Regions from separate parts of the Sphingobium sp. LSP13-1-1.1 genome, predicted to be linked through region 2. Evidence: riboswitches for the same ligand, from Rfam matches in the RefSeq annotation. Region 2 holds a riboswitch; each other region holds the start of a gene.
The links. Region 2 has a riboswitch for cobalamin ahead of MRBLSP13_RS00460 (HoxN/HupN/NixA family nickel/cobalt transporter). Riboswitches for the same ligand answer to the same signal wherever they lie in the genome.
Positions count from the first base shown of each region.

Region 1: linked by a shared signal. The riboswitch ahead of MRBLSP13_RS06895 (TonB-dependent receptor) and the one ahead of MRBLSP13_RS00460 (HoxN/HupN/NixA family nickel/cobalt transporter) in region 2 are both predicted to bind cobalamin.
Region 3: linked by a shared signal. The riboswitch ahead of MRBLSP13_RS22000 (TonB-dependent receptor plug domain-containing protein) and the one ahead of MRBLSP13_RS00460 (HoxN/HupN/NixA family nickel/cobalt transporter) in region 2 are both predicted to bind cobalamin.

Region 1 covers NZ_JBEGHU010000009.1:46,880-53,476, reverse strand. The annotation lists gene MRBLSP13_RS06935 (aromatic alcohol reductase) at 1-48, opposite strand, end outside; gene MRBLSP13_RS06930 (winged helix-turn-helix transcriptional regulator) at 95-556, shown strand; gene MRBLSP13_RS06925 (hypothetical protein) at 616-843, opposite strand; gene MRBLSP13_RS06920 (ArsR/SmtB family transcription factor) at 1,132-1,461, shown strand; gene arsC (arsenate reductase (glutaredoxin)) at 1,472-1,885, shown strand; gene MRBLSP13_RS06910 (GNAT family N-acetyltransferase) at 1,882-2,418, shown strand; gene arsB (ACR3 family arsenite efflux transporter) at 2,424-3,452, shown strand; gene arsH (arsenical resistance protein ArsH) at 3,449-4,195, shown strand; cobalamin riboswitch at 4,450-4,691, shown strand; gene MRBLSP13_RS06895 (TonB-dependent receptor) at 4,869-6,597, shown strand, end outside.
Region 2 covers NZ_JBEGHU010000001.1:102,010-108,606, forward strand. The annotation lists gene cobN (cobaltochelatase subunit CobN) at 1-1,383, opposite strand, end outside; gene cobW (cobalamin biosynthesis protein CobW) at 1,384-2,424, opposite strand; gene MRBLSP13_RS00460 (HoxN/HupN/NixA family nickel/cobalt transporter) at 2,421-3,512, opposite strand; cobalamin riboswitch at 3,666-3,893, opposite strand; gene MRBLSP13_RS00465 (LysR substrate-binding domain-containing protein) at 4,016-4,951, opposite strand; gene MRBLSP13_RS00470 (efflux RND transporter permease subunit) at 5,301-6,597, shown strand, end outside.
Region 3 covers NZ_JBEGHU010000089.1:82,949-89,545, reverse strand. The annotation lists gene MRBLSP13_RS22010 (FecCD family ABC transporter permease) at 1-491, opposite strand, end outside; gene MRBLSP13_RS22005 (ABC transporter substrate-binding protein) at 614-1,444, shown strand; gene MRBLSP13_RS22000 (TonB-dependent receptor plug domain-containing protein) at 1,449-3,263, opposite strand; cobalamin riboswitch at 3,433-3,646, opposite strand; gene MRBLSP13_RS21995 (threonine ammonia-lyase) at 3,730-4,713, shown strand; gene mobA (molybdenum cofactor guanylyltransferase) at 4,713-5,249, shown strand; gene cobA (uroporphyrinogen-III C-methyltransferase) at 5,354-6,148, opposite strand; gene MRBLSP13_RS21980 (molybdopterin-dependent oxidoreductase) at 6,135-6,597, opposite strand, start outside.

The sequences.
Region 1 (6,597 bases), on a different contig from region 2:
CAGCACGAGAATGTTCCGTGACTTCACGATGGAAACTGCATCATTCATAATTCTGACCTATTCAGCATTGGTTGCCGCCTTGATATGGCGATCCATGGACAAGCGCGAAAGAAGGCACATGCGTGATACTGGGGCCGGATTATTGAATCCGGAGGACATTCTCGAATATTCCCAGACCGTTTGCGACGGCCTGAGAGACGACGACGACGGATTGCGGCGAGAGGTTCTGGCCCATGCCGGCAATCGCTGGTCGCTAGGCGTCATTCACACGCTCGGCGTGTACGGCCAACTGCGCCATGCGGAAATCGGCCGGCGCATGCATGGCGTTACGCAACGGATGCTGACGCGCACCCTTCGCCAGTTGGAGCGCGACGGATTGGTGATCCGCCACGATTTCGAGGAGGTGCCCCCTCGCGTCGAATATCAGCTGTCCGATTCCGGCCTTGAGCTGCTTGTCCGGATGGTCCCTCTATGGACATGGATCGTCGAGAATGCGGAGCGGTTTCGGAAGGCCCGGGAGACATTCGACAGCCTTCAGCTGGGCAAGGCGTCATAGAACCCCGTCCTTCGCGACAGGGAGCGCCCAGGCGATTACCTGATCGCCGATCGGCGTTTTCATGAAGTGATGGCCCCGGTCATCAGGACGACATATTCACGCCCATTCTGCTCATAGACCATCGGCGCCGCCTGACCGCCGGCGGGGAGCGCCTGCTGCCAGAGGATTTTACCGGTCCTCATGTCGATGGCCTTGAACAAATCGTCCGTCGCCGCCGCGATGAAGATCAGGCCGCCAGCCGTAACGACCGCACCGCCATTATTTGGCGTACCGATGCAAATTTGCAATCTTGGACGACGGCGCCCTGTCGGCACCGCATGAGAACACTTCCCACCCGCAGCAATCGCCCGCGTCCGACGAGGGCAAATTCCGCAAGTTGCTCCAGTTCCTGATTTTCCGTTCCCAGGTCCGGTCGGTCCGCTTTTGCAATTCGGTTGCCCAGAATTAGCCGATTCCAGAATGCGCCTTCAATTTTGAGGCTGATCCATACTGTCACTGACCGGATAATTGGGGAACTGATCGGAAATATTCGATGCATCCTTGACGAGGCCAAATGCATCGGATAATTACGATGCATGGACACCAGCGAAGCACTTTCGGTCCTCTCGGCTCTTGGCCATCCCACGCGTCTTGATGCGTTTCGGCTGCTGATCCGACATGAGCCTGACGGCCTGTCGACCGGCGAGCTGGTCGAGGCCTCCGGCCTGACCCAGAGCACCTTCTCAACGCACCTCGCCGTCATGGTGAAAGCTGGACTGGTACTGTCGGAGAAGCGTGGCCGCCAACAAATCCAGCGCGCCAATCTCGACGCGTTGCGCGGACTGATGGTCTATCTGGCCAAGGATTGCTGCCAGGGACGCGCCGAACTGTGCGAGCCGCTGCTGGCCGAACTTATCTGCTGCTGAAGAGGCAATGATGACCGATATCGTGATCTACCATAACCCGCTTTGCGGAACCTCTCGCAATGCCCTGGCCATGATCCGCAATGCGGGCATCGAACCCCATGTGGTCGAGTATCTGAAGACGCCGCCAAGCCGCGCGCTCCTGGTGCAACTCATGGATCGGGCCGGCATCACCCCGCGCGCCCTGCTGCGCGAGAAAGGCACGCCTTTTGCCGAACTGGGCCTGGGCGACGAAAGCCTGGCCGATGACGCGCTGATCGACGCGATGATGGAGCATCCCGTCCTCATCAACCGTCCGCTGGTGGTGTCTCCGCTGGGTGTGAAGCTCTGCCGGCCTTCCGAAGAAGTCCTGGATCTGCTGCCGGCCGGGCAGCGCTGCCCATTTGTCAAGGAAGACGGCGAAGTCGTGGAAGCGACGAGGCGATGACCCTTTCGGTTCGCGACGCAACGATCGGCGATGCCGGTGCCATTGCCGCCATCTACGCGCATCACGTCCTGCACGGCACGGCAACCTACGAAATCGTGCCACCGACCGAAGAGGAGACCGAAGCCAAGATACGAACGCTGACCGGACGAGACTGGCCATTCCTTGTTGCCTGCGATGGATCTGAGGTCGTGGGCTATGCCTACGCCACGCAGTTCCGCGATCGGCCGGCCTACGCTTATGCCTGCGAGAACAGCATCTACGTGGCGCACGACAGGCGCGGTAGCGGCATCGGCAAGCTGCTCCTCATGGCCTTGCTGAAGGCCGCTGAAGCCCATGGCTTCCGGCAGATGGTCGCCGTCATCGGCGGGGGTGAACCTGCCTCCGTAGCGCTCCACGCGTCCTGCGGTTTTGAGCATGTCGGTCGCCTCACCGGCATGGGCTGGAAGGCAGGCCGCTGGCTCGACACGGTTTACATGCAGCTTCCCTTGGGCGGCGGCATCGCGACCGCGCCGGCTGCTTCCGGGAAGGACTGACGACCATGTCGCTGTTCGAACGCTATCTCTCGCTGTGGGTGGCCCTGTGCATCGCGATCGGGATCGGTCTTGGCCATTTGCTCCCGAGCGCCTTCGAGACCATCGCAGCGCTGGAGATCGCCAACGTCAACCTCGTCGTTGCGGGGCTGATCTGGTTGATGATCATCCCGATGCTGCTGCGGGTCGATTTCGGCGCGCTGCATAGCCTTCGGCAACACTGGCGCGGCATCGGCGTCACCCTTGTGGTGAACTGGGCGATCAAGCCATTCTCGATGGCGCTGCTCGGGACGTTCTTCCTCCGCTATTTGTTCGTCCCGATGCTGCCGGCAGGCGCATCCTCGTCCTATATTGCGGGCCTGATCCTGCTGGCCGCAGCGCCATGCACGGCAATGGTCTTCGTCTGGTCGAACCTTGTCGACGGTGAGCCGAACTACACATTGAGCCAGGTGGCACTGAACGACTTGATCATGATCTTTGCCTTCGCACCGCTCGTCGGCCTGCTGTTGGGCGTGGCATCAATCACCGTGCCGTGGAACACACTGGCGCTGTCGGTGGGGCTCTACATCGTCGTCCCGGTTATCATCTCCCAACTGCTCCGCCGAGCGCTTCTTCGCGGCGGCGAGAAGGGACTTCAGCATTTCCTGTCCGCCATCAGCCCGATCAGCCTTGCCAGCCTGCTGCTGACGCTGGTGCTGCTGTTCGGCTTCCAGGGTGAGCAGATCATCCGGCAACCGCTGGTGATCGCGCTGATTGCTGTGCCGATCCTGTTTCAGGTCTATCTCAACGCCGGCATCGCCTACTGGCTCAGCCGCCGTTTCGGCGTGGCGTGGTGCGTCGCCGGCCCTTCGGCGCTGATCGGCGCCTCCAACTTCTTCGAACTGGCTGTGGCCGCCGCCATCAGCCTCTTTGGGCTCACCTCCGGCGCCGCGCTGGCAACGGTCGTAGGCGTGCTAGTCGAAGTGCCGGTGATGCTGTCGATCGTCGCCTTGGTAAAGCGAACCCGTCCCTGGTATGAGAAAGCCATTGCCGCATGAGATTGCGTGAACTCACCGCCCCCGATCATCTGCCTGCCTTGGACAAGGCCTTTGCGCTGGCTCGTCCCGCCACTGGCCTCGGACCGGACCAACCGCCTCCGCGCTTTCTCCTGCTCTACGGCTCGCTGCGAGAGCGCTCCTTCTCTCGCCTCGCCGTGGAAGAGGCCGCCCGCCTGCTGCAATATTTCGGTGCTGAGACGCGGATCTTCGATCCCAGCGACCTGCCGCTGCCAGATCAGGTGGCGGGAGACGATCACCCTGCGGTGCATGAATTGCGCGAGCATGCGCTGTGGTCGGAAGGCATGGTCTGGTGCAGCCCGGAGCGGCACGGCCAGATCAGCGGCATCATGAAGACGCAGATCGACCACCTGCCGCTCCAGATTCGCGGGATGCGGCCGACGCAAGGGCGGACGCTTGCAGTCATGCAGGTGTCCGGCGGCTCCCAGTCGTTCAATGCCGTCAACACGCTGCGCCTGCTGGGTCGCTGGATGCGGATGTTCACGATCCCCAACCAGTCGTCGGTGGCGATGGCTTACAAGGAGTTCGACCAAGACGGCCGGATGCGGGCGTCGAGCTACTACGAGCGCATCGTCGATGTGATGGAGGAATTGGTCCGCTTTACGGTACTTATGCGACCGCATGCGGCGCAACTTGTGGATCGCTATTCCGAGCGCAAGGAAGCCGGAATTTCGGTTGATGCCGAGTCTGACCATTCGGCAGTCGCGATAGCGCCGCAATCTTGATTGACGGCTAGCAGCCCGGCACGGCGAAAATCAGGATCAGCAACCATGGCATCCGGCTGTACGACGGACTCAGCCGGGTTCTGGCCCATGCTCGCGATATCCCGTGTCCTGTTGTCGCTGGTTAAGCGCCTGGTTCTCATGCGGATATCGGCCATCTCGCCTTGGCTCGGTCTTGCGGCGGCGTGAGATTAGGCTCTTGCGGAGCATTGACCCTCCCGCTAACGCACCTCTGCCTGGGACGACGGCTTCGTCGTCCCAGGCATGATCGCGCCGGTGCCTCGAAAGAGGCTTAAAAGGGAACGCGGTGAGGATGGCTCCGGCTATCCAAATCCGGGGCTGTCCCTGCAACTGTAAGCGGCGAGCGCGATGCATATCGCTTCCTCCAGTGTGAGGAGGCAGCCACTGGACCGGACGCTAAATCCTGCGAGGTCTGGGAAGGCCGTGCATCAAGCTATGACCCGCGAGCCAGGAGACCTGCCAGCGTCTGGTCGCTCTTGCCCGGTCCAGGGGATGGCCAAGGCACGGTATCTTTCCGTTTGAGCGACGAACGGGCGGTGGAGGCCGCATCGGTTCGCGTGGCGGTCGCTCTATGGCGTCCGGCTGCTGACGTGCGCCGACCGTCGCTGGCGGCACGTCTCCACCCGAATGTCGCGTGACGCCGGGAAGACATGCAATGGAATGGAAAAATGTAGGATTTTGGCTGGCCACCGGGCTGGCCGCCACCACGACGCAGCAGGCCGGCGCGGAAACCGCCGCGGATGGCTCAGCCGAAATCATCGTGTCGGGCGTTCGGCCGGGAGCATTGCTCCAAGAGACGGAAACCGGATCGCGCCTGGGGCTGACCGCGCTCGAAACGCCAGCCAGCGTCGCGCAGATTGATGGCGACGCGATCCGCGCTCGCGGCGATCTGGACATAATGTCGGCCGTAACCCGTGCACCGGGTGTCACCACCTCCGCCAATCCGGGCAATGGCGGCACGGCCCTGTCGCTGCGCGGCTTTTCCGGTCAGGGTTCGGTGCTGCAACTGGTTGATGGCGTCCGGCTGTTCCCGGTTGCGGGCACGATCACCTTCCCCACCGACCCGTGGAATGTCGAGCGGATCGAATTGCTGAACGGCCCCGCCTCCGTGCTCTACGGACAGGGCGCGCTGGGCGGCGCGGTGAACATCATCACCAGATCCCCCAATGCCGAACGCACCGAATTTGACGCGGAAGCAGGATATGGCTCGCAGGATAGCTGGCGCGCGGCGGCAGGTGTCGGTGGACCGCTGGGCGAGATGCTCTCCTACCGGATCGACGCCAGCTACCGGGCGTCGGACGGGTATGTCGACCGTGGCCATTCCAAGAGCCTCGCGCTCTCGGGTGCGCTGCGCTTCCGGCCAAGCGACAGCTTCACGCTCACCCTGCGCAACGACTATGGCAATCAGCGGCCGATGGAATATTTCGGCACGCCACTGATCGACGGGGCGTTGGTGAAGGGCAACCAGCGGCGCAACTATAATGTCGCGGACGCCAGCCTGCACTATCGCGACAATCGGACCACGCTGACCGCCGACTGGACGGTGGCCGAAGGCATCACCCTCTCCAACGCCGCCTATCGCCTTACCAGCAAGCGTCTGTTCAAAAATCTGGAGAGCTATTTCTACAATGACGACGCCGGCCTGATCAACCGAATGGACAATCTGGGCATCTTCCATGACCAGACCCAATATGGCGATCAGGCAACCATCCGCATCAGCAAGCCGATTGCGGGCCTGAAAAACGATCTGGTCGTCGGCTTCGACGCCAATCTCATCAAGCTCACTTATTCCAATGATTTCGGATCGGACCCACAGGAGGATGCTGTCGATCCCTTCGACTTCGATCCGGGCCTGTTCTACGACACGCAGGGCATCGCGCCCCGCTATCGCACGCGGACCAACGAATATAGCGTCTTTGCCGAAGACCGCCTGGCGCTGACCGATCAGCTTTCGGTGGTCGCAGGCATCCGGCACGAGCGTGACAAGGTGCAACGCTGGAACATCGTCAATAACCCGGACGGCAGCACCAGCGAGGTCAATGCCTTTCCCAATGGCGCGACCAATCGGAAATTCCGCAACACCACTTGGCGGATCGGCAGCGTCTATAGGCCGACCTCCAACATCTCGCTCTATGGGCAATATTCGACCGGCGTCGATCCGCTCGGCACGCTGACCACCTTCACCACCAATGCGACCCAGTTCGCCTTCACCAACGCGACCGGCGATCAGGTCGAGGGCGGCATCAAGGCCATGTTCCTCGATGGCAAGGGCAGCGCCACTCTGGCGGCCTATCGTATCGTCAAGAAGAAGCTGGTAGCGCAACAGACGCCGACTAGTCCCATAGAACAGATCGGCCAGCGGTCCGCCAAGGGTGTGGAGGCTT
Region 2 (6,597 bases):
GGCGTCGAGCGGCAGGCTGACCTCGCCGGGGCGATCCGGAGAGGTATTGGTGACTGCGCCGGTCATGAGGTGCATCAGTGCGGTGCCGTCGGTGGGAGCAGTGCCCGTCTGGTAGCCCGCCTCCGACAGAGCCTTCAAAATGGCGGCGGCGCTTGCGGGCGTGTCCAGCCCGACGCCGTTGCCGATGCGGGCGTCGCTGTTGGGGTAGTTGGCCAGAACCATCGCGACCCGGCGCTCATTGGCTGGTAACTTTCTGAGTTTTGACCAGTTTGCAGTAAGTTGTGCAACGAAGCTGACACGGTTTTCCAGAATATGGGGTGTCACGATGCTGCATTCCGTAAGCTCGTCAAACCGCGCCACAGCCTTGAAGGCGACGGCGCGCGTGAAGAGACGACCGTCCACTTCGGGCAGGGCGATATGCATCGCAAGATCGCGAGGGCCCAATCCCCGCGCGCTGGCCTCCCAATTGTCATGCTCCGCGCTGGCGAAGATCGTCTGGAGGATGGCGCAGTCCGCCTGCTCAAGGATCGAGGGCGTGCGCGGCTCTCCCGGCGCGCTGGCGGCAAAGGCGGTGGCGTTGAGGATGACGTCCGGCGGGGTTCCCGCCATCAGATGGCGCAGGAAATCCCTGGCAAATGGTTCGCGCAAGGCACGGACATGGACAGGAAGGACATTAAGGCCGGCGGCCTCCAGTCCCGCGATCATGCGGTCCACCGCATCCAGCGTACCGGCGATCAGCAGGGCACGGTAGAAGAGGAAAAGGGCGGTGGGCCGACCGGCCTGCCATCGGGCCTTGACCTGATCCAGGGTCGGGCGATCGTGACCAGGCAGATAAAGGCCCGCATCGGCCACCGGGACGGGCGCATCGGCAGCGCCCGCGTCGAAGCCGGCAAGATCAGCGGCCTTTCGCAGGAAAGCGATGGCATTGGCTATGCCGCCCTGCCTCAGATAGTCGCGCAGCAGACCGCAGCTTTCCGGGCCGACGGTCGAAGCGGCGCGCAATTCGGGATCATCTTCCCGATCATCCGCGATGGCGGCGAAGGCAATGCCTTTCTCCCGCGCGATATTTGAAATCTCATCAATGCCATATGGCCAATAGCTCTTACCCCCTAGCAAGATGATGCAGACGAATTTGGCATGGGCCACGACCTTCTCGACATACATGTCGACCGAATAGGGATGTTTGAGCTGGAGAAGGTTGGCGAGCCGGATGCGCGGCGCGCCTTCCCCCAGTTCCTGCGTGAGCGCATGGGCTGCGCTGGCGAAACAGGCCAGTTCGCTGTCCGCCACGGTCAGCAGCACGATATCCCCCGGTGACTGGCCGAGGTCTATGGCTTCGTCGCCATTGGAGACGGTGCCGGGCGTGGCGGTCAGCAGATGCATTCAAGCGGTCGCCATCTGGGCGCTCAGTCCGGCCGCTATCGCGGCGCGGTCCATGCCGCGCTGGCCAATCACCACCAGCCGGGACCGGCGCGGCTCGCCGGCCTGCCAGTGCCGGTCATAATGATGCTGGATGCGCGGACCGACCGCCTGAAGAACCAGGCGTGCCGGGCGCCCCTCAATGGCGAGGAAGCCCTTGACCCGCAATATGTCATGGGCGGCAATGCTCTGCGCGAGCGCCGTCAGCAACGGCTCTGGCCCAGCAAGTTCGCCCAGATCCACGACGAAGCTGTCAAAATCGTCATGGTCATGATCCTCCTCATCGTCATGGTGGGAGGGGCGGGCATCGATCTGGTCCTCCACGCCCGCGTCGAGACCGAGCAGGATGGCGGGGTCAATCTCTCCTCTGGCGGTGCGGAGGATGCGGACGCCGGGTCGGATTTCCCGGGCCAGCTCCTGCTCCAGCACCGCCAGGCGATCTGGCTCCACCAAGTCGGTCTTGTTGAGCAGGACGAGGTCGGCACAGGCGAGTTGATCCTCGAACAGTTCCTCGATCGGGCTGTCATGATCCAGCGTCGGGTCGGCGGCGCGGGCAGCCGCGAGCGCCGCTTCGTCATGGGCGAAGCGGCCGGCGGCCAGCGCGTCGGCATCTATCAGGGCAATGACCCCGTCAACCGTGGCCCGCGTCCGGATGTCGGGCCATTGGAACGCCTTCACCAGCGGCTTGGGTAGGGCCAAGCCGCTGGTCTCTATGATGATGTGATCAGGCGGGACAGGGCGATCGAGCAGTTTTTGCATGGTCGGCAGGAAATCGTCGGCCACGGTGCAGCAGATGCAGCCATTGGCCAGTTCGATGATGTCGTCATCCGGGCAGGCTGCGTCGCCGCACCCCTGAACCAGCGCGCCATCGACGCCCACATCCCCGAATTCGTTGATGATAAGGGCGAGGCGGCGGCCGCCGGCATGCTGGATGAGGTGACGGATCAGCGTGGTCTTGCCGGCGCCCAGAAAGCCGGTGATGACGGTTGCAGATACCTTTTTCATGCGGGATTTCCTTGCGGTTGGCGGCTAGCGGCGGGGATGAGTTCGATCTCGTCGAAGCCCTTCCAGCGATAGAAGGCCCAACTCGCCAGCCAGCAGGCGGCGAACAGGCCGATGATGATGAAACCGAGGCTGTTGAAATGGGCGCCCAAATCGGCGGCGAGGGTCCAGATGCCGCCGCTGAGGCCGAGCTTGTCGCCGAGCAGCGCCGCCGCCTCGATCCCGCCGATCAGCAGCGCGACCAGCGCCGACATCAGCGTTATGGTGATATTATAGTAGAGCTTGCGGATCGGTTTCACGAACGCCCACTGATAGGCGCCCATCATCAGCGCGCCGTCCGTGGTGTCGATCAACGCCATCCCCGCCGCAAAGAGCAGGGGAAAGATAAGGACGGTCGCAATGGAAAGGCCGCTGGCGGCCTGGCCGGCGGAAAGCCCCAGAATGGCGACCTCTGTCGCGGTATCGAAGCCCAGACCGAAAAGAAAGCCGAGCGGCGCCATGTGCCAGCTTCGCGTCACCAGCCGGAAAAGCGGGCGGAAAAGGCGCGACAGGAGACCCCGATTGCTCAGGAGAATGTCCATATCTTCATCGACATAGGCGCCACCCCTTCGAACATGATTGAAGGTCTTCAGCACGGATTGGAGGATGACCAGATTCATCGCCGCAATGGCAAGGAGGAAGGTCGCGGACACCAGCGTCGCAATGGTGCCGCCAATGGCTCCTGCGGCTTCGACGCGGCTGAGAGCATTGGCGGCGAAAGCGATGAGGACAGCGGCGATCAGCACGATGCCGCTATGGCCGATGGCGAACCAGAAGCCGACCGTAAGGGGCCGCTGGCCGTCCTGCATCAGCTTGCGGGTCACGTTGTCGATGGCGGCGATATGATCGGCGTCGACGGCATGGCGCAGGCCCAGGCTCCAGGCAAGCACCGCCGTGCCGAGCATGACGGGATCGCCCGCGAAGATGGTGAAGGCCGCGATCCAGGCGGCCAGATTGGCGGCGATGAGACCGGCGAACATGCCGGTGGCGCGGCGACGCAGGCCGCCAGGAGGCGCCTGCATCGATGCTGGCGCATCGGAGGAAATGGTCATCGGACGGTATCCCGTCGGCGTCTGCGAAACCGGACGGAAACCGCCTTCATGCCGGGCGGACGCTCTTGCGCCCGGCATGCGGACAGCAGCTCCCGCTGCGAGAAGCGTCGCTCAGACGGAGGACCGTGCCGCGGCCATCCCCTGGACCAAGGCAAGAGCGACCAGACGCAGGCAGGTTTCCTGGCTTGCGGGTCACGGCTCGGCGCATGGCCTTCCCAGGCCTCGCATGGTTTAGCGTCCGGCCCAGTGGCTGATCATCCGGTGTTCCGGAGGATCGCTATGCGTCTCGCTCACCGCTTACAGTTGCAGGGACAGCTGCGGATTCATCACCGCATTCCCTATTAAGCCCCTTGCGAGGGCACCGGCGCGATCATGAAGACCAACCGAAACCGGTCTTCACGGCCGTGCATAGAGGCTGGGAAAAGAAATGGGAAGGGGCGGCGTCATCGCCCAATGCTTCATCAGCGGTCGTTCCCTGATGAAGCATTGGGCGATGAACCCCGTCATGGCGGGGTGGCGCATCGGCTGTCGCTGGAAGTGATTCCGGTCGACCGGCATTCTTCGAGCAGGGTGTCGAGGAACGCCAGGCCGGTGGGCGACAGTTCCCGATCGTGGATCAGCCAGAGTGAACTCATGACCGGCAAGTCGAACGGGCGGTTGACCACATTGTCAAGGTGCAGCCGCGCCATTGACAAGGGTATGACCGTAGGCCCGAACCCCGCCGAAACCAGGCCCAGCAGAGTGGCCAGGCTGCGGGCTTCATGGGAGATTTTGGGGACGAAGCCAGCCTCCGTGCAAAGGGCCCGGAAATGTTCCGTGAAGCCGGTGCCATTGGGTGCGCCGTACAGGACCAGCGGTTCATCGAAAAGGTCGGCAATCCGGGGAGGGTCCGCCCTCAGCGCCAGCGGATGATCCGCGCGCAGCGCCAGCACCATCTCTTCCTTGAGCAGGCATTGCGACAGCAAGCCATCAGGCAGCGTCAATGCCGTGAAATCACGCAAGATTCCAAGATCGAGCTGACGGCTGGCGACCCCCTCTATCTGTTCGTCCCGGCCCTGTTCGCGCAGGATCAGTTCGACGTCGGGATGGGCTTTGCGGAAGCGGTAGAGTGCGCGCGCGATCGGCGGCACGAAGGGTCCGGACGTAGTGAAACCCAGCCCCAGCCGCCCGATCTCCGCACGCTGCGCCATGCGCGCGATCTGTGCGGCGCGGTCGGCCTGGGCAAGCGTCCTGCGGGCTTCCGGCTCGAACAGCCGGCCGGCTTCCGTCAGGCGCACCTTGCGGCTGGTGCGATCGAACAGGCGGACGCCAAGCTCCTCCTCCAGGGCGCGGATTTGCTGGCTGAGCGGCGGCTGGGATATGCCAAGGCGAAGCGCGGCGCGGCCAAAATGCATCTCTTCAGCGACGCACAGGAAATAACGAAGGTGGCGCAGGTCCATATATCATGTCGTCAAAGATATCGATCATGCCATATTATATATTAGACGTGGAATGTCCAAGGGCGCATGGGCGTTTCCGAATGCGGCGGTGTCCCATGACCGTCGGGCGGAGGTGCGCGGGCTATGCCCCCTCATTGCCGCAGCACTCCGCCATGGTCGGGGATGTCGTCGCATTCTTGGGCGCTTTGTCAGGCAGGCCGGTCATCGACAATCGCCTGAAAATGCGAAAAAAGATATGCGCATTTCCTGGCGCTGTTCGTCCCTGGTCCCAGAAGGCGAAAATATATTCGGAGAGGTCGCGTTTCATGTGCGGCGGGGATCACCTGGCGGCGCTTGCGTGGAGTCGTGAATGATCGATATCGTCAAGGTTGCCCTACATCGTCCGCTGACCTTCATCGTAATGGCAATCCTGATCGCGATCGGCGGGGTTCTGGCGGCCGTGCGCACCCCGGTCGACATCTTCCCCAACATCCGCATCCCGGTGGTGGCCGTTGCCTGGCAATATGCGGGCCTGTCGCCGGAGGACATGGCGAACCGCATCGTCAATCCCTATGAGCGGGTGCTGACGACGACGGTCAATGATATCGACCATATCGAGAGCCAGTCGCTTCAGGGTATCGGCGTCATCAAGATCTATTTCCAGCCGGGCGCCGACATCCGGACCGCCACGGCGCAGGTGACATCGGTGTCGCAGACCGTGCTGCGCCAGATGCCGCCGGGAATTACGCCACCGCTGATCCTGAACTATAGTGCATCGACCGTTCCCATCCTCCAGCTTGCCCTGTCGGGAAAGGGGCTGTCGGAACAGCAATTGTTCGACATGGGCATGAACCAGGTCCGCCCGCCTCTGATCACGGTGCCCGGTCTTGCCATGCCATTCCCGTCCGGCGGCAAGCAGCGGCAGGTTCAGATCGACCTCAACCCGCTGGCGCTTCAATCGAAGGGGCTGTCGGCGCAGGATGTGGGCGCTGCCATCGCGGCGCAGAACCAGATCAACCCGGCCGGCTTCGTCAAGATCGGCGAAACGCAATATAGTGTGAAGTTGAACAACGCCCCGTCCTCCATCGAGGCACTGAACGACCTGCCGGTCAAGGTCGTGAACGGCGCGACCATCACCATGCGGGACGTCGCGCATGTTCGCGACGGCAGCGGTCCGCAGCAGAATATCGTGCATGTCGAGGGCAGCCGGTCGGTGCTGCTGACCGTCCTCAAGAACGGCGCGACCTCCACCCTGGCGATCGTTGACGGCGTCAAGCAGAAACTGCCGCAGATTGCCGCGGGCCTGCCCGACGCGCTCAAGATCCTGCCCATCGGCGATCAGTCGCTTTTCGTGAAGGCAGCCGTGGAAGGCGTCATTCATGAAGGCGCGATCGCCGCGGCGCTGACATCGCTGATGATCCTGCTGTTCCTGGGATCCTGGCGTTCGACGGTGATCATCGCCCTGTCGATCCCGCTCGCCATATTGGCCGCCATCGCGGCGCTGGCAGCTTTCGGCCAGACGCTGAACGTCATGACGCTGGGCGGCCTGGCCCTGGCGGTCGGCATATTGGTCGACGATGCGACCGTGACCATAGAAAATATCAACTGGCATCTGGAACAGGGCAAGGGCGTGATCGAAGCCATATTGGACGGCGCGGCGCAGATCG
Region 3 (6,597 bases), on a different contig from region 2:
GACAGGCTGATCCCCGCCCCCGCGAGCGTCGCGATGGCGATGCCGGCGAGGATGAGCGTGAGCGGACTTTCCGCCGGGCCGGCGAGCAGGAACAGCGCGCCAATGCCGATCAGGCCGGTCATGATGGCGAGCGCGGGAAGCGCCAGCGGATGCGCCTGCGCCAGCCCGAAATAGAGCGCGCCGACAGCGCCGAGCGCGGCGCAGTTGGACGCCCCCAAGACCGAGGGTTCGGCCAGCGGGTTGCGCAGATAACCCTGGAGCGCAGCACCCGCGAGGCCGAGCATCGCGCCGACGATCAGGCCCAGCAGCATGCGGGGCAGGCGCAGGTCGAGAAGGATGGCGCGGGCGACGTCGTCGCCGCCACCGCCGAGGACAGCAAGGACGCGGGCCGGAGAAAGCGGAACGGCGCCAAGAGCGAGGGAAGCCAGCGCGGCAAGCAGGGCCGATACGATCAGCGCGGGGATGAGCAACGGGTGGCGGCGGGCGCTCATGGCTTGCGCGTTCCTCCCTGCTTGCTACAGCATCTGTCCAGGCGCTCCCTATTCCCGCGAGGGAGTGTGTCGAGGCACGATTTGTTGGGGCGCAGCACAGGGGCCACAGGGTGCGCAGAAGAATGATCCTTGCCGCATTTTGCGCCCTTTCGCTGACCGGCGCCGCGCCGGTTCCGCCGAAACGCATCGTGTCGCTCAACACCTGCGCCGACCAATATGTGCTCGCGCTGGCCGATCCGGCGCAGATCGCAGCGCTCAGCCCCTATGGACATGACCCAGAACTGTCGGCGGCGGTCGGCAAGGCCCGCGCCTTCCGTACCCTCAAGCGCCCTTCCGAGGAAGTGTTGGCGCTTCGCCCGGACCTGCTGATCGGCTTTCCGGCGGGCGACAACGTGGTCGGCGCGCCACCGGGCCGATGGCGGACCCTGGCACTGGCGAGCGCGGACAGCTATGCGATGATCCTGGCGCAGATCCGGCAGGTGGCGGCGGCGGTCGGCCATCCCGAACGGGGCGAGGCGATGATCGCCCGCATGGACCGGGCTCTTGCCGCCCTGCCCCATCCGAAGCATCGCGGCGTCGCCGCCTATTATCAGCGGCGCGGCTATATGACCGGCACCGGCACGCTGGTCGACGACCTGATGCGGCGCGTGGGCCTGGTCAACCTGGCGACCAGGCTGGGCAAGCCGGCACTGTCGCAGCTTTCGCTGGAGGAGATGATCGCCGCCCACCCGGACTGGCTGATCGTCGAGGCGGGGAGCGAGAAGGTGGTCGATCAGGGGACGGAGATGCTGCACCATCCGATATTGCGCGCCATTCCGCGCATCCGCGTGCCGCAGGCGTGGACGGTGTGCGGCGGCCCCGCCTATGTCGACGCCGCAAGGAGCATCACGGCGCAGCTTGACGGCGCAGCGCGCAGGGGCGCGGCGCAGATCAACGCCGCGCCACGCCCATAAGCCGTCAGAAGCGCACACGCACGCCGCCGAAGGCCGATCGCCCATAGGTGCCATAGCCATAGACCGTGGCGTATTTCGCATCGGTGACATTGTCGATGCGGCCATAGATTTCCAGCTTCTCCATGATCGGGAAAGACGCCCGGATGTTCGCTATCGCATAGCCGTCCAGCCGTACCAGATTGGTCGCGTCGTTGAAGCTGTCGCCCACCATCGTCACGGTGGCGCCGGTCGACAGGCCGAAGGGCCAGACATAATCCGCCGAAACGCTGACCGCGTCGGGGGCGCGGCGGGGCAGCCGGGCGCCGCTACTGCGGTCGCGCGCATCGACATGGCTGTAGGCGGCCGTGACGGTCAGCGCATCGACCGGCCTCAGCGTCAGCATCGCCTCCACCCCCTTGGCGCGGGTGCGGTCGAGATTATTATACCCGCCATAGAGGCCGATCGAATAATCATAGTTGATCTGGTTTCTGGTATCGCGGCGGAACGCCGTGACGGAGAGGATCGCCCGGTCGCCGTCGAGCCTCTGGTCAAAACCGATATCGTAGCTTTTCGACCGCTCGGGACGCAGGCCGGCATTGCCGACATCGGCGCCGTAAAGCTGGTAGAGCGACGGCGCCTTGAACCCCTCGCCATAGCTCATGCGGATATTGGTCGCGCCGGCATTGGGCGTGTAGTTGGCGTTGGCGCCGAAGGTCGTCGCGCCGCCGAACTGGCTGTGATCGTCATGCCGCACGCCGCCGGTCAGCGACAGGCCGGCAAGGGGCTTGACGACGGCCAGCGCATAGACGCTGTCGATATCGGCCTTGTGGCGTTCGGTGGAACCGAAGCCGGAAAAATCATAGTCGGGCCGCTCATGTTCATAGCCGAAGACCAGCTTCGCCTGATCCACCGGCTGGTAGATCCCTTCATATTCGAAGCGCAAATTGGTGCCGGAATAGGCATAAGGCCCGAAAGCGGACGTATAGTCGCGGTCGATGCGGAACCAGGTGACGGCCGCCCGATTGGTGAGCCTGCCGTCGAGCAACGCAAGGTTGAGGCCCGCATAGCCGACATATTGATCCGATTTCGAGGAGTCCGTGGTGCTGTCCACCACGCCATTGTCGGTATCCAGGTCGGCATGGATATAATAGCCGCGCAGGTCGAGGTTGAGGGTATCGGTGAAGGACAGCTTCAGCCTGGCATTGGCGGCGATATTCTCATAGCCGTCCCTTTCGGTGCCGCTGGCGGCGGAGGAAATGCCGTCGGTGTTGAAATAGGCGATGCCGACGCCGCCCGACGCGATGCCGCTGCCGCCCGAAACGTCCGCCTTCGCGTTCAGCGTATTGCTGTAGCCGTAATCGACGGAGGCATTGCCGGCAAAGCCGGTGCCGGGCGTTCCGGTCATGACGTTGACGACGCCGCCGATCGCCTGGCTGCCGTAGACGATCGAGTTGGAGCCGCGCAAAATCTCGATCCGCTGGATATTGCCGGTCAGCAGATTGCCGAAATCGTACATGTCGCCGATGCCGCTGGGGTCGTTGACCTTGACCCCGTCGATCAGCACCAGCGTCTGCGTCGTTTCCGCGCCGCGCAGCGAAACCCCGGTCACGCCGCCCAGGCTGCCGCTGCGGTTGAAGCGCACCCCCGGCGTGGTAGCCAGCAGGTCGACCACGCTGACGCTCTGGCGGGTCCGGATGGTGTCGGCGTCGATCACGGTGACGGCCTGGCCGACCTCGTCGCGCGGCTGTTCGATGCCCAGCGCGGTGACGATGATCTCATCCTCCGCCAGCGCAGGTGCGGCCGCGAGCAAGGCGGCGATGGAAACGGAAATCCTCAACATGTCTGTCTTCCCCCTGAGCGCGATGCAACATGGCGCAGGGCATCCGCTCATGCGGCCGGACAGGGGAAAATGGCTGGCGCCCGCGCCCTCCCCCACACCGATGCGGCCCCGCGCCGCTTCGTCGCTCAGACGGAGAACACCGTGCCGTGGCCATACCCTGGACCAAGGCAAGAGCGACCATGCGCCGGCAGGTCTCCTGGCTCGCGGGTCAATGCGGCGATGCACGCCTTCCCGGACTTGCGTCCAGTGGCCGGCCCTGGGGGCCGAAGTGCATCGCGCTCACCGCTTACAGTTGCAGGGACAGCCGCGGATTGGGACGGCTTCCCGTCCGCACCGCATTCCCGTTTTCAGCCCTTCCGGGCACCGGCGCGATCTTCCTTGCGCGCAGGGGCTTTGCCCTGCCCGCGCCGGGCGCCATAAGGGAAAGCGGCGGCCATGCCAAGGGGCAGCCGCAGAAGGAGATTGCATGTCGTTCGCCATCAACGCCGCCGATGTCGAGGATGCGGCGCGGGTCATCGCCCCCGCCGCCATCCGCACCCCCCTGCTGGAAAATGCGGCGCTCAACGCCCGCTGCGGCCGGCGGGTGCTGGTGAAGTTCGAGGGCGCGCAGCACAGCGGATCGTTCAAGTTCCGCGGTGCCTACAACCGGCTGGCCCGGCTGGACGCCGGGGAGCGAAAGGCAGGCGTCGTCGCCTGGTCATCGGGCAATCATGCCCAGGGCGTCGCCTTTGCGGCGCGCTTGCTGGGGATCGCGGCGACGATCGTGATGCCGGCCGACGCGCCCGCGATCAAGACGGCGAACACGCGGGCACTGGGCGCCGAAGTCGTTGCCTATGACCGCTTCACCGATAACCGGGAGGAGATCGCCACGCGGCTGGCGACCGAGAGGGGCGCGGTGCTGGTGCCGTCCTTCGACGATCCCTTCATCATGGCGGGCCAGGGCACGATCGGGCTGGAGATCATGGAGCAGGCCGCCGAAGCTGGCGCGAAGATCGGCCAGATCCTGGTCAATTGCGGCGGCGGCGGCATGGTGTCGGGGATCGCGACGGCGGTGAAGGCGCGCATGCCCGAGGTCAACATCCATGCGGTGGAACCGGAAGCGTTCGACGATACGGCGCGGTCCCTGGCCAGCGGCAAGCGGGAAAGCGTGTCGCCCGATGCGCGGTCGATCTGCGACGCACTGCTGTCTCCCACGCCGGGAGCGCTGACCTTTCCCATCAACCAGGCGCTGTTGTCCGGGGGCCTGGCGGTGAGCGACGATCAGGTGCGCGACGCGATGCGCTTTGCCTTTTCCGTGCTCAAGCTGGTGGTCGAGCCGGGCGGAGCCGCATCGCTGGCGGCCATGCTGGCCGGAATTGCTCCGCCTGCCGAAGGGGCCGGCGTCGTGGTGCTTTCAGGCAGCAATGTCGATCCCGACAGCTATGCCCGGATCATAGGCGGCGGCGCATGATGCGGCTGATGGGGGCGGTGCTGGCTGGCGGGCGGTCCAGCCGGTTCGGCAGCGACAAGGCGCAGGCGATGCTGGAGGGGCGCACCCTGCTGGAGCATGCGGTGGAGGCTCTCGGCCGCCATGTCGAAACCGTCGTGGTATGCGGCCGGCAGGTGGAGGGCATGATCGGGCTGGCGGATCGGCCCGCCGCGGACATGGGGCCGTTGGGCGGCCTCAACGCGGCGCTGCATCATGCCCTGGCGCAGGGTTATGACGCCGTGCTGACGACCGGGTGCGACGTGCCCGCCTATCCGGACGGCCTGGCGCTGGCCCTGATCGGCCCTGAACCCGCCATCCTCAAGGGGCAGCAACTGGCCGGATTCTGGCCCGCTTCGCTGGCGGGCGAACTGGATGCCCATCTGGCGGAGGACAATAACAGATCGATCCGGGGCTGGCTGGAGCGGGTCGGCGCCCGGATCGTCGACCGGCCCGAATTCGTGCTGCCCAACATCAACCGGCCGGAGGATCTGCAGGCTCTGGCAAAGGACAGTCGATGAATGGAGTGCTTCCGCCAAGGCACCTGAACGAGGCAAGCCGCGAAAGCATCCCGTTCCGGCTTTGAACGGGAATCCCGGCTTCGCGGGTCATTATTTGGTCAGCATTATTTGGTCAGGGCTACAGCCGCCATGGTCTCCACCGGCGCATGCGTCCCGGCCACCGCCTCCCCGATCAGCAGAAGCGTCGGGTCTTCGTCGCTGATCGTCCGCACCAGGAAGGCCAGAGCCGACAGCTTGCCCCGGATCAGCCGTTCCGTCGGCAGGGAGACATTGACCGCCACCATCACCGGCGTTTCGGGATCGCGCCCGGCGGCGATCAGGCAATGGCTGATCTCGCCCGCCGCGGCCCGGCCCATATAGATGCCGATCGTGCCGCCCGGACGGGCCAGCGCTTCCCAATCCAGCTTCAGCGGTTCGCCCGCCTTCAGATGCGCGGTGACCAGCGTCAGCCCCCGCGCCACGCCGCGCAGGGTGAGCGAGGCATGGCCGCTCGCCGCCGCAGCGCTGGCCGTGGTGATGCCGGGGCAGATGCGCACGGAAACGCCCGCCTCCGCCAGATGCGCCATCTCTTCCGCCGATCGGCCAAAGACCGAGGGGTCGCCGCCCTTCAGGCGCACGACGCGCCTGCCCGCCCTGGCGGCCGCGAGCAGCAGGTCGTTGATGCTGTCCTGCGCCCTGGAATGGCGGCCCGAACGCTTGCCGACGCTGACGCGCTCCACCCCCGGGGGAATGAGGTCGATCACGCCCGGCCCGACCAGCGCGTCGTAGAAGACGACCTCTGCCGCGGCGATCAGCCTTTCCGCCTTGCGCGTGAGCAGGTCCGGATCGCCCGGCCCCGCGCCGACCAGCCATACCTGTCCGGGCGCGATCAGGTCCTGGGGCAGTTCATTCGGCTGCATGAAGCGTCTCCTGCATGCTTTGGGCAAGGATATTGGCGAGCGCGGGGCGGCATGACCCGCAATTGGTGCCCGCGCCCAGCGCCTTGCCGATGGCGGGCACATCGACCAGTTGCTGTTCGCGGATCGCGGCGACGATCTGGTTGAGGCCGATGTCGAAGCAGACGCAGATGGTCGCCCCCTTGTCCGGCTGGCTGCCGGGTCCGCGCGCCGCAAGGACGGAACCGCCGACCCCCTCGACCAGCAACTGGCCGATCAGCCAGTCGCGCGAGGGCAGCAGGCCGGTGCGCGTCACGAACAGCACCCCGTTCAGTCGGCCTTCGCCGATGGTCGCGATGCGCCGCGTTCCGCGTGAGGCGTCCATCGCCTCCACCCGGTCGCCCTTTGGAAGAAAGGCGTCGAGCCGGGCAGGATCGCCATTGCCGGCAATTTCATAGAGCGCGCCGCCCGGC